DNA from 4 places in the Comamonas humi genome. Region 1 is predicted to be linked to each of the others. Evidence: predicted binding sites of a transcription regulator. Region 1 holds the regulator's gene; each other region holds the start of a gene.
The links. Region 1 encodes sigma-54, which starts transcription at its own class of promoters, with help from an activator protein. Its sites were predicted from a motif close to TGGCANGNAANCTGCTTT; they were not measured.
Positions count from the first base shown of each region.

Region 2: ACYVKR_RS21130 (TorF family putative porin) is a predicted target of sigma-54. The motif match lies at 1,797-1,814, and genes of this name have one in related genera.
Region 3: urtA (urea ABC transporter substrate-binding protein) is a predicted target of sigma-54. The motif match lies at 1,422-1,439, and genes of this name have one in related genera.
Region 4: glnA (glutamine synthetase family protein) is a predicted target of sigma-54. The motif match lies at 1,838-1,855, and genes of this name have one in related genera.

Region 1 is NZ_BAAGSH010000005.1:68,367-71,571, forward strand. It holds gene lptB (LPS export ABC transporter ATP-binding protein) at 1-399, shown strand, start outside; gene ACYVKR_RS04660 (RNA polymerase factor sigma-54) at 428-1,963, shown strand; gene ACYVKR_RS04665 (DUF1329 domain-containing protein) at 2,096-3,205, shown strand, end outside.
Region 2 is NZ_BAAGSH010000019.1:203,892-207,096, reverse strand. It holds gene amt (ammonium transporter) at 1-582, opposite strand, end outside; gene ACYVKR_RS21135 (P-II family nitrogen regulator) at 650-988, opposite strand; gene ACYVKR_RS21130 (TorF family putative porin) at 1,013-1,756, opposite strand; gene ACYVKR_RS21125 (hypothetical protein) at 1,865-2,020, opposite strand; gene ACYVKR_RS21120 (YifB family Mg chelatase-like AAA ATPase) at 2,019-3,205, shown strand, end outside.
Region 3 is NZ_BAAGSH010000010.1:5,535-8,739, forward strand. It holds gene urtA (urea ABC transporter substrate-binding protein) at 100-1,371, opposite strand; gene ACYVKR_RS12705 (DUF4198 domain-containing protein) at 1,506-2,225, opposite strand; gene ACYVKR_RS12710 (TonB-dependent receptor) at 2,246-3,205, opposite strand, start outside.
Region 4 is NZ_BAAGSH010000018.1:239,201-242,405, reverse strand. It holds gene ACYVKR_RS19225 (sterol desaturase family protein) at 1-47, shown strand, start outside; gene ACYVKR_RS19220 (EI24 domain-containing protein) at 61-930, shown strand; gene ACYVKR_RS19215 (competence/damage-inducible protein A) at 927-1,763, shown strand; gene glnA (glutamine synthetase family protein) at 1,905-3,205, shown strand, end outside.

The DNA.
Region 1 (3,205 bases):
GCGCGCAGCGAGATCGAGCGCCGCCTGACCTCGCTGCTGCAGGAGCTGCGCGTGGAGCACCTGCGCGAATCGCCGGCCCTGGCGCTGTCCGGCGGCGAGCGCCGGCGCGTGGAAATCGCCCGGGCGCTGGCCACGCAGCCGCGCTTCATCCTGCTGGACGAGCCCTTCGCCGGCATCGACCCGATCGCGGTGATCGAGATCCAGCGCATCGTCGGCTTCCTGAAGGACCGCGGCATCGGCGTGCTCATCACCGACCACAACGTGCGCGAGACCCTGGGCATCTGCGACCACGCCTGCATCATCAGCGACGGCCGGGTGCTGGCGCAGGGCACGCCGCAGGAGATCGTCGAGAACGCCGACGTGCGCCGGGTGTACCTGGGCGAACACTTCCGCATGTGACTCCCGAACAGGTCTTCGAGTCGTGTCCATGATGCCCGGCCTGTCGCTCAAGGTTTCGCAGAGCCTGACGCTGACCCCCCAATTGCAGCAATCCATTCGGCTGCTGCAGCTGTCCACCCAGGAGCTGCAGCAGGAAGTGGAGCAGATGCTCGACGAAAACCCGTTCCTGGAGCGGGCCGAAGACGAGGCCGATGCACCCGCCGAGCGCGAGCCGGCAGCGAACGAGGCTGCTTCTGATTTTGTAGCTGATGGCGCTTATGAATCAAGCGCCACAGCCGAATTTGATACAGAACCCGTGGCCGAGGTCAGCGCCGAGGCCCTGCCCTGGGAAGGCGACGACGGCCGCGATACCGCCGCCGAGGACTGGGGCGGCGACATGCCGGCGCGCGGCGCCGGCACCGACGACGAGGACTATTCGGCCCTCGACCACACCCACGCCCACGAGTCGCTGCAGGACGTGCTGCACCGCCAGGCGCTGGCGCTGCGGCTGTCGGCCGAGGATCGGGCGGCGCTGTACTTTTTGATCGAATCGCTCACCGACGATGGCTACCTCGAGGAGTCGCTTGCCGAGCTGGCCGAAGGCCTGGTCGACGCCAGCGATGCCGAGGCGCTGGACGAGGCGCTGCACCACCTGACGGTGGCGCTGCGCCTGCTGCAGAGCCTGGACCCGGTGGGCGTGGGCGCGCGCAACCTGCAGGAATGCCTGGTGCTGCAGCTCAAGGCGCTGCAGCGCGCGCAGGCCGGGCCCGCCGAGGCGCTGGAGACGGCCCTGCTGGTCTGCCACGAATCGCTCGACCTGCTGGCGCGCCGCGACGTGCGCAAGCTGGTGCAGCTCACCGGCTGCAAGGAGGCCGCGGTGCGCGAGGCCATGGCGCTGATCGCCGGGCTGGAGCCGCGCCCGGGCCGCCCCTATGCCAACGTGGAGCGCAACGTGATCGTGCCCGACGTGATCGTGCGCCCGGCCGCGGCCACGCGCGCCGGCCAGCCGCAGTGGCGGGTGCAGCTCAACCCCGAGGTGATGCCCAAGCTGCGCGTGCACGACGTCTACGCCAGCGCGCTGCGCGGCCACAAGGGCGGCCATGCCGGCATGCAGCAGCGCTTGCAGGAGGCGCGCTGGTTCATCAAGAACATCCAGCAGCGCTTCGACACCATCCTGCGCGTGTCGCAGGCCATCGTCGAGCGGCAGAAGAACTTCTTCGTGCACGGCGAGCTGGCCATGCGGCCCATGGTGCTGCGCGAGATCGCCGACGAGCTGGGCCTGCACGAATCGACCATCAGCCGCGTGACCACCGCCAAGTACATGGCCACGCCGCAGGGCACCTTCGAGCTGAAATACTTCTTCGGCTCGGGCCTGGGCACCGAGACCGGCGGCAGCGCGTCGAGCACGGCGGTCAAGGCGCTGATCAAGCAGCTGCTCGACGCCGAGAGCCCGGCCAAGCCGCTGTCGGACAGCAAGATCGCCGAGCTGCTGCAGCAGCAGGGCATCGAATGCGCCCGCCGCACCGTGGCCAAGTACCGCGAGGCGCTGCGGATTCCGCCCGCCAACCTGCGCAAGGCGCTGTAGCGCGCATCCGCGACAGCTCCGCGTTTACCCTAGTCCCATCGGACGATTCCCGGCTCTCCACCCGCTTCGAGAATGGGTTTCACTCGCCGCACCGTGTGCGGCTTCTCGACATTGGAAGAGGGATCCGAAGGAATGCAAGCAAGAAACAAGGGAACAGCGGCTGCGCTGTGCATGGGCCTGCTGGCGGCAGGCGCCGCGATGGCCAAGGTGCCGGCCGCCGAGGCGGATCGCCTGGGCAAGGACCTGACCTGCACCGGCGCGACCAAGGCCGGCAATGCCGACGGCAGCATCCCTGCCTTCACCGGCAAGATCCTGGGCGTGCCGCCCGGCGTGCAGTTCACCAAGTCGGTCGGCCAGTTCCAGCCCGACATCTATGCCGGCGAAAAGCCGCTGTTCGAGATCACGGCCGCCAACATGGCCCAGTACGCGGACAAGCTCAGCGAAGGCCAGAAGGCGCTGCTCGCCAAGTTCCCGGCCAGCATGCGCCTGCCGGTCTATCCCGGCCACCGCGATTTCCGCTACGACGATGCCGTCTGCGCCGTCGCCAAGCGCAATGCCACCGAGGCCGAGGTGGTCAGCGATGGCTACGGGGTCAAGGGCTTCATGGGCGCGCTGCCCTTTCCCTTCCCCAAGACCGGGGCTGAACTGCTCTGGAACACCATGATGCCCAGCCGCGCGTATACCGAGGAGGTGCTGCGCGATCTGGCCATCGTCAGCCCCAACGGCAGCACCGCCTGGGGACGCACCAACTACGTGCAGCTGAGCAACTACGACAGCCCCGCCAACCTGGGCAAGCCCGGCACCGCCACCGGCGACTACTACGCCTGGGTGACGAACTACACGCAGCTGCCCGAGCGCGAGAAAGGCAGCGTGGTGCTGTCCATCGAGCCCATGAATTTCGGCTCCCACAAGCGCCTGGCCTGGAACTACGATTCCGGCACCCGCCGCGTGCGCCAGCTGCCCGAGTTCGGCTTCGACCAGCCGTTGCCAGGCTCCAGCGGCAAGGTGCCGATCGACGCCGAGCGCCTGTTCAATGGCTCGCCCGAGCGCTACGAATGGAGCCTGCAGGGCAAGCGCGAGATGTTCATCCCCGCGAACACCTTCCGCCTGCACCAGCCGATCAAGTACGCCGACCTGCTCAAGACCGGCCACCTGAACCCCGACTACCGCCGCTACGAGCTGCGCCGCGTCTGGGTGCTGGAAGGCAAGCTCAAGTCCGGCTACCGCCACGTGTACTCCAAG
Region 2 (3,205 bases), on a different contig from region 1:
GAACCACAGCACGGCGAACACCAGCACGGCCGCGAACTTGATGCGCTCGGCGAAGGCGCCGACGATCAGCGCCACCGTGATGGCCGCGAACGTGGACTGGTACGACACGAAGGCGAACTCCGGCACCGTGGGCATGGGGCCCGACAGCGTATCGGGCTTGATGCCCATCAGGAAGGCCTTCTCCAGCCCGCCGAAGAAGTTGCCCTCGCCCGCGAAGGTCAGCGAGTAGCCGTAGATGGCCCACAGCACGGTGATGAGCGCGAAGATGGTGAACACCTGCGCCAGCACCGAGAGCATGTTCTTGGCGCGCACCAGGCCGCCGTAGAACAGCGCCAGGCCGGGGATGACCATCAGCGTCACCAGCATGGCCGAGGTCAGGATCCACGCCGTGTCGCCCGCGTTCAGCGTGGGCGCGGCAGCCGGTGCTGCAGCAGCGGCATCGGCAACCGCTTCGGCAGCGGCAGCCACCGGTGCGGCGGCGGCCTGTGCGGCATCGGCCGCAGCGGCCGGATCGGCGGCCCAGGCACCCACGGCCACGGCGCCCAGCGCCAGCCCGGGAAGGAGGAGGAGTAGTTTTCGCATGGTGTTCACACCCTTTTGAATCAAATCAGGCTTTAAGGCAATAGAAATAAGCGGCAATAGCTATTATTTAAATAGCATTCACCCCAGTCTCGCCGGTGCGGATACGCACCACCTGCTCCAGCTGCGCAACAAAGATCTTGCCGTCGCCGATCTTGCCGGTGCGCGCCGCGCCCTCGATGGCCTCGATCACTCGGTCCACCAGGTCTTCGCTCACCGCGACTTCCAGCTTCACCTTGGGCAGGAAATCGACCACGTACTCGGCGCCGCGGTACAGCTCGGTGTGGCCCTTCTGGCGGCCGAAGCCCTTGACTTCGCTCACGGTGATGCCATTCACGCCGATGTCCGACAGCGCTTCGCGCACCTCGTCCAGCTTGAAGGGTTTGATCACGGCGGTCACCATTTTCATGGTCATGATGTGCTCCTCGAAAGATCAGAAAGTCTTGTTCAGGGCGACGATGGCGCGCCCCTTGTTCACCCAGCCGAAATAGCTGCGCTTGTTGGCCCCCACCCAGGCGGCACTGAGCGCGAAGCCGTCGCCCAGGTCGTAGGCGCCGCCCACGCTGTAGTCCACGTAGTTGGGCACGCCCAGGTCCTTGATGTCGCTGGAAAAGCGCGTGTAGCCCAGCGCCAGCTTCAGCGTCAGCTTGGGCGCGATCTCCTGCGCGTAGGCCACGTTCAGGTAGCCGGTGTTGCGGCCTTTCATCGATCCATCGATCTTGTTGCCGGCCCAGCCGAAATAGTCCTTGGACACGGTGTGCGAGTACTTCACCGTCAGCGGACCGTAGGTGCCGGCGCCGTACAGCTCGGTGGTGTTGCCCGTGCTGTTGCCGGGGTACACATAGGTCAGCGCGCCCACGTCCCAGTCCACGTCGGCCGCCTTGAACTTGTAGCCGCCGTAGAAGTCCATCTCGACCTTGTTGTTGTCGAGCCAGTTGACCATCGAGTTCCAGTTGCCCACATAGAAGCCCGAGTCGCCGAAGGCGTAGTCCACGCCGCCCTGCAGCGCCGGCTTGATGACCCGTGCATGCGCGGTGTTCTGGTCCTGCCCGCGGAACTTGTAGTTCGTCGTCAGCCCCAGGTTGGCCGACCACTGCGCGCTGGCCGCCATAGGCGCCAGTGCCACCAGGGCGGCCAGGGCCCAGTGCTTGCCGGTAGGTTTGTCGAACTTCGCCATCATTCACCCCTTTGCATCGTCTTGCTTGGATGGCTGTGGCAATGCAGGGAGCGTGCCATTTGAAGTAAAAATAACCCGCAATCCCCATCCAATAAGCGCAAGCAGCTATCAAATTTGCAAATTGACAACGCCTTTGCCAGCCCAACCCTTGCCATCGCCCGCGTTCTTGCCCATGCTTGTGCACAGCGGTGCACCAACACGCACCGGCGCAAATGCACCAACATGGTGCATCGATGGCAGAAAAAAACGCAGAGAGGGTTCCATGAGTCTTGCAATGGTGCAAAGCCGGGCGCTGGTCGGGCTGCAGGCGCACGCGGTGTCGGTGGAAGTGCATCTGGCCAATGGCCTGCCCAGCTTCACGCTGGTGGGCTTGGCCGATGTGGAGGTGAAGGAGGCGCGCGAGCGCGTGCGCTCAGCGCTGTCCAACAGCGGGCTGGAGTTTCCGCACAACAAGCGCATCACCGTCAACCTGGCGCCGGCCGACCTGCCCAAGGACTCGGGCCGCTTCGACCTGGCGATCGCCATCGGCATTCTCGCGGCCAGCGGACAGATCGACGGCACGCAACTCGCGCACTACGAGTTCGCCGGCGAGCTGTCGCTGTCGGGCGCGCTGCGGCCGGTGCGCGGCGCGCTCGCCGCCAGCATGGATCTGCACCAGCGCGGCCTGCCGGTGCGCCAGGTGCTGCCGCCGGGCAGTGCCGAGGAAGCCGCCCTGGTGCCCGGCGCCGAAATCTACCGCGCCGAACACCTGCTCGACGTGGTGCGCCACTTTGCGCTACAGCCTGAGGCCGATGCGCCCGCCGCCGATGGCTGGCGCCGGCTCACGCCGCCCACCGACCTGCCCGCGGGCGAGCATGCCGACCTGGCCGACGTCAAAGGGCAGACCGCCGCCCGGCGCGCGCTGGAGATCGCCGCCGCCGGCGGGCACAACCTGCTGATGCTGGGCGCCCCGGGCGCGGGCAAGTCCATGCTGGCGCAGCGCTTTGCCGGCATCCTGCCGGCGATGACCGTCACCGAGGCGCTGGAGAACGCCGCGCTGCACAGCCTGGCCGGGCGCTTCGATCCCGCGCGCTGGGGCCAGCGCAGCACCCAGGCGCCGCACCACACCGCCAGCGCCGTGGCCCTGGTGGGCGGCGGCAGCCCGCCGCAGCCCGGGGCGATCTCGCTGGCCCACCGGGGCATCCTGTTTCTGGACGAGTTGCCGGAGTTTCCCCGTGCCGCGCTCGAGGCGCTGCGCGAGCCGCTGGAGACCGGCCACATCACCATCGCGCGCGCCGCGCGGCAGGCGCAGTTTCCGGCGCGCTTCCAACTGATCGCGGCGATGAACCCCTGCCCCTGCGGCTTCCGCGGCTCTCGCCAGCGCGCCTGCCGCTGCACGCCCGACCAGGTGGCGCGCTACCAGTCGCGCATCAGCGGGCCGCTGCTCGACCGCATCGACCTGCACCTCGA
Region 3 (3,205 bases), on a different contig from region 1:
CTCCCGCCGGGAGAGGGTTGGGGTGAGGGCCAGCGGCACCTACCAGGCACAGGCCGCCCCTCACCCAGCCGCTCCCCAACGGGGAGAGGAGCCATGCGGTCAGGAACTGCTCTTGCCGTCGGGTTCATCCTTCTTCTTGTCATTGCCTTCGATGAAGGGGCTCCAGGGCTGGGCCTTGATCGGGCCCTTGGTCTTCCAGACCACGCTGAACTGGCCGTCGGCCTTGATCTCGCCCACCATCACGGGCTTGTGCAGGTGGTGGTTCTTCTCGTCCATCTTCACGCTGAAGCCGTCGGGCGCGGTGAAGGTCTGGCCAGCCATCGCGGCGATGACCTTGTCGGTATCGGTGCTCTTGGCCTTTTCCACGGCCTGCTTCCACATGTGGAGGCCGATCCAGGTGGCTTCCATCGGGTCGTTGGTCAGCGGCTTGTCCTTGTGGCCGGCGATGTTCTTGGCCTTGGCGTAGTCGCCCCACTGCTTGATGAAGGCGGTGTTGGTGGGGTTCTTCACGCTCATGAAGTAGTTCCACGCGGCCAGGTGCCCGACCAGGGGCTTGGTGTCCACGCCGCGCAGTTCCTCCTCACCCACGCTGAAGGCCACCACCGGCACGTCCTTGGCCTTGAGGCCGGCATTGCCCAGCTCCTTGTAGAAGGGTACGTTGGAGTCGCCGTTGATGGTGGAGATCACCGCCGTCTTGCCGCCGGTGGAGAACTTCTTCACATCGGCCACGATGGTCTGGTAGTCGCTGTGGCCGAAGGGCGTATAGGTCTCCAGGATGTCGGCGTCCTTCACACCCTTGCTCTTGAGGAAGGCGCGCAGGATCTTGTTGGTGGTGCGCGGGTACACGTAGTCGGTGCCCAGCAGCACGAAGCGCTTGGCGCCGCCGCCCTCCTTGCTCATCAGGTACTCGACGGCCGGAATGGCCTGCTGGTTGGGCGCGGCGCCGGTATAGAAGACGTTCTTGGACAGCTCCTCGCCCTCGTACTGCACGGGGTAGAACAGCAGGCCGTTGTTCTGCTCGAACACCGGCAGCACCGACTTGCGCGACACGCTGGTCCAGCAGCCGAAGACCACGGCCACCTTGTCCTGCGTGATGAGCTGCTTGGCCTTCTCGGCGAACAGCGGCCAGTTCGAGGCCGGGTCCACCACCACGGGTTCGAGCTTCTTGCCCAGCACGCCGCCCTTGGCGTTGATGTCGTCGATGGCCATCAGCACCGTGTCCTTGAGCACGGTCTCGGAGATCGCCATGGTGCCCGAGAGGCTGTGCAGCACCCCGACCTTGATGGTGTCCGCAGCCAGCGCCTGCGAGCACAAGCCCAGGCCCAGGGCCATGGAGGCAGCCAGTGTAGTGAGGGTTCCGCGACGATTCATTTCAGCACTCCCAGAAGGATTGGTCCGGTCACATTGACCGCAGGCCTTGAAGTGCAATTACCGTGCCAGCGCAAATCCGCGGCCTGGGCGCTTTTTCCGCACCAGCACGGTGCCTGTGCACCAGAAGCGGACATTCAATGCGCGGCAAAGCGCAGCAGGTACTCGTAGCTGTTCTCGGTGGTGCGCGCATCGCCCTGCACCGGCACGCGCAGGATCGCCTGCAAGGTATTGGTGCCCGGTGCCGGCACCACGGTGGCCAGGCCCTGCGCGTCGCTGGTCACGGGCGAGCCGTGCTCGCCCCAGCTCAGGCGCACGCCGGCTCGGGGCTGGCCATCCAGCAGTACCAGCAGCTTGAGCGGCTGTCCCGCCTGGGGCTGGCGGCCCTGCTGGGGCACGAGTTCGAACGTCTGGCCCAAAGGCTTTTGCATTACCGCGCCCCACTGCACCACGGTCTTGTGGAACTTGCGCGCATGCACGCCGCGCACGGCACCGGGGTTGCGGTCCATGGGCAGGGGCTGCATCTGCGCATCGCCGCCCGGGGTGCTGAAGAAGCCGTTGTCCAGTTCCACGGCGATCAGCGCGGCCCGCGCATCGGGCTGGATGCGGATGCCATCGGCCAGGCGCTGCACCTGGCTGTCCACGGCGCGGCCGCGCAGGTCGTAGGCGTGCACGCGCTGCAGCTTGGCGGGGTCGAAGGGCTCGACCTGGCCCTCGTGGCCGCCGAACTGCATCACATAGCCGCCCTGCGCATCGGGCTCCAGCCACACGTTGTGCGCCTGCGCGGTGCAGGCCAGCAGCAAGGCGCCGAAGGCCGTGGCGCGCAGAAGAATCGAAGAACGAGAGAGAAGCGACATGGAGGTCCTTTGTTGCTGATTCATAGCGAGACCTGCAGACCCAGTTGCAGCGTGCGCGGCGCGCCGGGCGCCACCAGGCGCTCGCCGCCGATCAGGGCCGTGGTGCTGGCGTAGCGTGCATTGCCGGCATTGCGCAGCCACAGGCTGAGGCTGGCGTTGCGGGCCACACCGGCGGGCAGGCGGTATTGCAGGCCGATGTCTGCCCAGTGGTAGGCGCCGGCCCATTCGGTGTTGGCCGCGTTCAGCGTGCTGCGGCCCACATGGCGCAGCACGGCGTGCACGCTCAGGTCGGCACGCGGGCTCCAGCGCGCATGCACGGTGCTGGTGGTGCCGGGCACGCCGCTGACCTGGCGCCCGAGCAGCGTGGCATCGGCGTTCTGCGTGACCCGCGAGCGCGCGCGGCCCCAGGCCCATTCAAAGTGCCAGTCGCTGCGCGGCAGCCAGTGCAGTTGCAGCTCGGCGCCCTGGCGCAGCGTGGCGCCGAAGTTCTCGTACTCGCCCGGCGCCGTGTTGCGGATTTCCTGGCTCGACGTGATGCGGTAGACGGCGGCATCCACCAGCCACTGCGCCGAGGGCTGCCACTGCAGGCCCAGCTCGGCCTGGCGAAAGATGTTGGATTCCAGCTCGCGCGCGCCCAGCGCGTACTTGGCAAAGTCGCTGGGCAGCGCAAAGCCCTCGGCCCAGCTGGCCCGCAGCGCCGTGCGCGCATCGAGCTGCGCCCGCAGGCCCAGCTTGGGGCTGGCATGGCTGCGGCTGGCCATGCGCCCGCAGGGGTCGTCGCCGGCCTCGGGCCCCAGCGGGCGGCAGTGGCCCGTGAAGCGGTCCCAGCGCAGCGCAGCCGTGGCATGCAGCCAATCGTTGGCCTGCCAGCCGGCCTGGCCGTAGGCCGCCGTGTTGTCGAGCCGCGTGCGGCGGTCGTCCAGTGCCGCGCCGGTGTGCTGGCGATTGATCAGCCCATCCCAGTAGCCGTAGTCGGTGGA
Region 4 (3,205 bases), on a different contig from region 1:
GGAGCCAACAGTGGCGCGGCATGCTGCGCCTGATCAACCGCGCTTGAGGAAAAGGACCATATGGCCAAGGGCTCGAACCTGATGCTGGACGCCTTCTGGCGTGCCGCCGCTTACTGCTTCCGCCCACCGGTGATCCTGCTGTCGCTGGTGCCGCTGCTGGTGATGCTGGTGGCCGTGGGCGGCTGGAGCTATTTCTTCTGGGGCGGCAGCGTGGCCGCGGTGGAGCAGTCCATCGAGGGGAGCCGCTGGCTGAGCACCGTGTTCGGCTGGTTCGGCAACAGCGGCTCGGCGGGCTTTGCGACCGCGGTGGCGCCCTTCGTCGTGCTGGTGCTGATGACGCCGGCGGCCGCCGTGCTCGCGGTACTGGTGATCGCCTTCCTGATGTCGCCGGCCCTGGTGCGCATGGTCACCGAGCGGCGCTTCGCGCAGCTCGAGAAGAAGCACGGCACCGGCCTCGTGGCCAGCGTGCTGTGGGCGCTGTCGGCCACGCTGCTGGCCGGCATCGCCTTCGTCGTCACCATTCCGCTGTGGCTGATTCCGCCGCTGGTGCTGATCGTGCCGCCCGTCATCTGGGGCTGGCTGACCTACCGCGTGATGAGCCTGGACGCGCTGGCCGAGCATGCCAGCAAGGCCGAGCGCGACGCCATCCTGCAGCGTCACCGCTGGCCACTGCTGCTGATGGGCGTGATCACCGGCTACATCGGCATCGCGCCCAGCATCGTCTGGGCCTCGGGCATCATCTTCACCGTCGGCTTCGTCGTGCTGGTGCCGCTGGCGATCTGGATCTACGCGCTGACCTTCGCGTTCTCGTCGCTGTGGTTCATCCATTTCTGCTTGGCGGCGCTGCAGCAGATGCGCGCCGACGCGAGCCCGGCCATCGAAGTGCCGGCGCGCGAGATTCCTGCACCGCAACTGCCTCCATCCCCATGAGCTACCGTTTTTCCGTCCTCATCATCGGCGACGAGATCCTGTCCGGCAAACGCCAGGACGGGCACCTGGCCAAGGCCATCGAGATCCTGGCCGAACGCGGCCTGCAGCTCACCGGCGCCGAGTACGCCGGCGACGACCTACCGGGCATCGCCGCGCGGCTCGAGCGCCTGTTCGCCAGCGGCGACCAGGTGTTCAGCTTTGGCGGCATCGGCGCCACGCCCGACGACCACACCCGCCAGGCCGCGGCCCTGGCGCTGGGCCAGCCGCTGGCCCTGCACCCACAGGCGGCCGAGCGCATCCGCGAGCGCATGCAGGACATGGCGCGTGACAAGGGCGAAGCCTTCGACCCCGAGCGCGCCGACAACCGCCAGCGCCTGCAGATGGGCGTGTTCCCCGCGCAGGCCCAGATCATCGAGAACCCGTACAACAAGATCCCCGGCTTCAGCTGCGCCGGCGCGACAGTGAACGGTGTGGGCGGCTGGGTCCACTTCCTGCCCGGCTTTCCGGTCATGGCCTGGCCGATGATGGCCGCCGTGCTCGACGCGCGCTACCGCGACGCCTTCCACCTGCAGGCGGTGACCGAGCGCTCCGTCAAGGTCTATGGCGCGATGGAGTCGGCGCTGACGCCGTGGATGGTGGAGCTGGAGGCGCAGTTTCCGGCCGTGAAGGTGTTCAGCCTGCCCTCGGTGGGCCACGCCGGCGAAGAGGCGCACATCGAGCTAGGCGTGAAGGGCCCGCCCGAGGCCGTGGCGCAAGCCTGGCCGGTACTGCAGGGCAGGCTGCATCAAAATGGTGCAAGAATGAGCGCCGAAATGGTGCGTGAAATCCGATAAACCGAAATTACCGAAATTTGCACCATATCGGTGCAAATGCAGACTGCAAGTGCCGGCAAAGACAGTCATCAGGCTGGCACGCAATCTGCTTAAGATACCGCGTACGATTTTCAACCGAGCACATTTCTTTTGGAGAATTCGATGGCCAAGACCGTTGCAGATGTGATCAGCATGGTGCAAGAGAACGAAGTCAAGTTCGTGGACTTCCGCTTCACCGATACCCGCGGCAAGCAGCAGCACGTGACCGTGCCCGTGTCGCACTTTGACGAAGACAAGTTCACCTCGGGCCACGCATTCGACGGTTCGTCCATCGCCGGCTGGAAGGGCATCGAAGCCTCCGACATGCAGCTGATGCCCGACCCGAGCACGGCCGTGATCGACCCCTTCTTCGAAGAGCCGACCCTGGTGCTGACCTGCGACGTGATCGAGCCGGGCGACGGCAAGGCCTACGACCGCGATCCGCGTTCCATCGCCAAGCGCGCCGAAGCCTACCTGAAGGCCTCCGGCCTGGGCGACACCGCCTTCTTCGGCCCCGAGCCCGAGTTCTTCCTGTTCGACGGCGTGCGCTGGAGCACCGAGCCGAACAACACCTTCTACGAGATCGAAGAGTACGAAGCCCCCTGGAACACCGGCTCCAAGCTCGACGGCGGCAACCGTGGCCACCGTCCCACCGTCAAGGGCGGCTACTTCCCCGTGCCCCCGGTCGACAGCACGCACGACATGCGCGCCGAGATGTCGCTGGTGCTCGAAGCCGTGGGCATTCCGGTCGAAGTGTTCCACCACGAAGTGGCGGGCGCCGGCCAGAACGAGATCGGCACGCGTTTCTCCACGCTGGTGGAGCGCGCCGACTGGACCATGCTGCAGAAGTACGTGATCCACAACGTGGCCAACGCCTACGGCAAGACCGCCACCTTCATGCCCAAGCCCTACCACGGCGACAACGGCTCGGGCATGCACGTGCACCAGTCCGTGTGGAAGGACGGCAAGAACCTGTTCGCCGGTGACGGCTACGCCGGCCTGTCGGACTACGCGCTGTACTACATCGGCGGCATCATCAAGCACGCCCGCGCGCTGAACGCCATCACCAACCCCGGCACCAACAGCTACAAGCGCCTGGTGCCGCACTTCGAAGCCCCGGTGAAGCTGGCCTACTCGGCCAAGAACCGCTCGGCCTCGATCCGTATCCCCTACGTGGCCAACCCCAAGGGCCGCCGCGTCGAAGCCCGCTTCCCCGATCCGCTGATGAACCCCTACCTGGGCTTCGCAGCGCTGCTGATGGCCGGCCTCGATGGCGTGGAAAACAAGATCCACCCGGGCGAAGCCGCCACCAAGGACCTGTACCACCTGCCGCCCGAGGAAGACAAGCTGGTGCCCACCGTGTGCCACAGCCTCGACCAGGCACTGGAAGAGCTGGACAAGGACCGCGCCTTCCTGACCAAGGG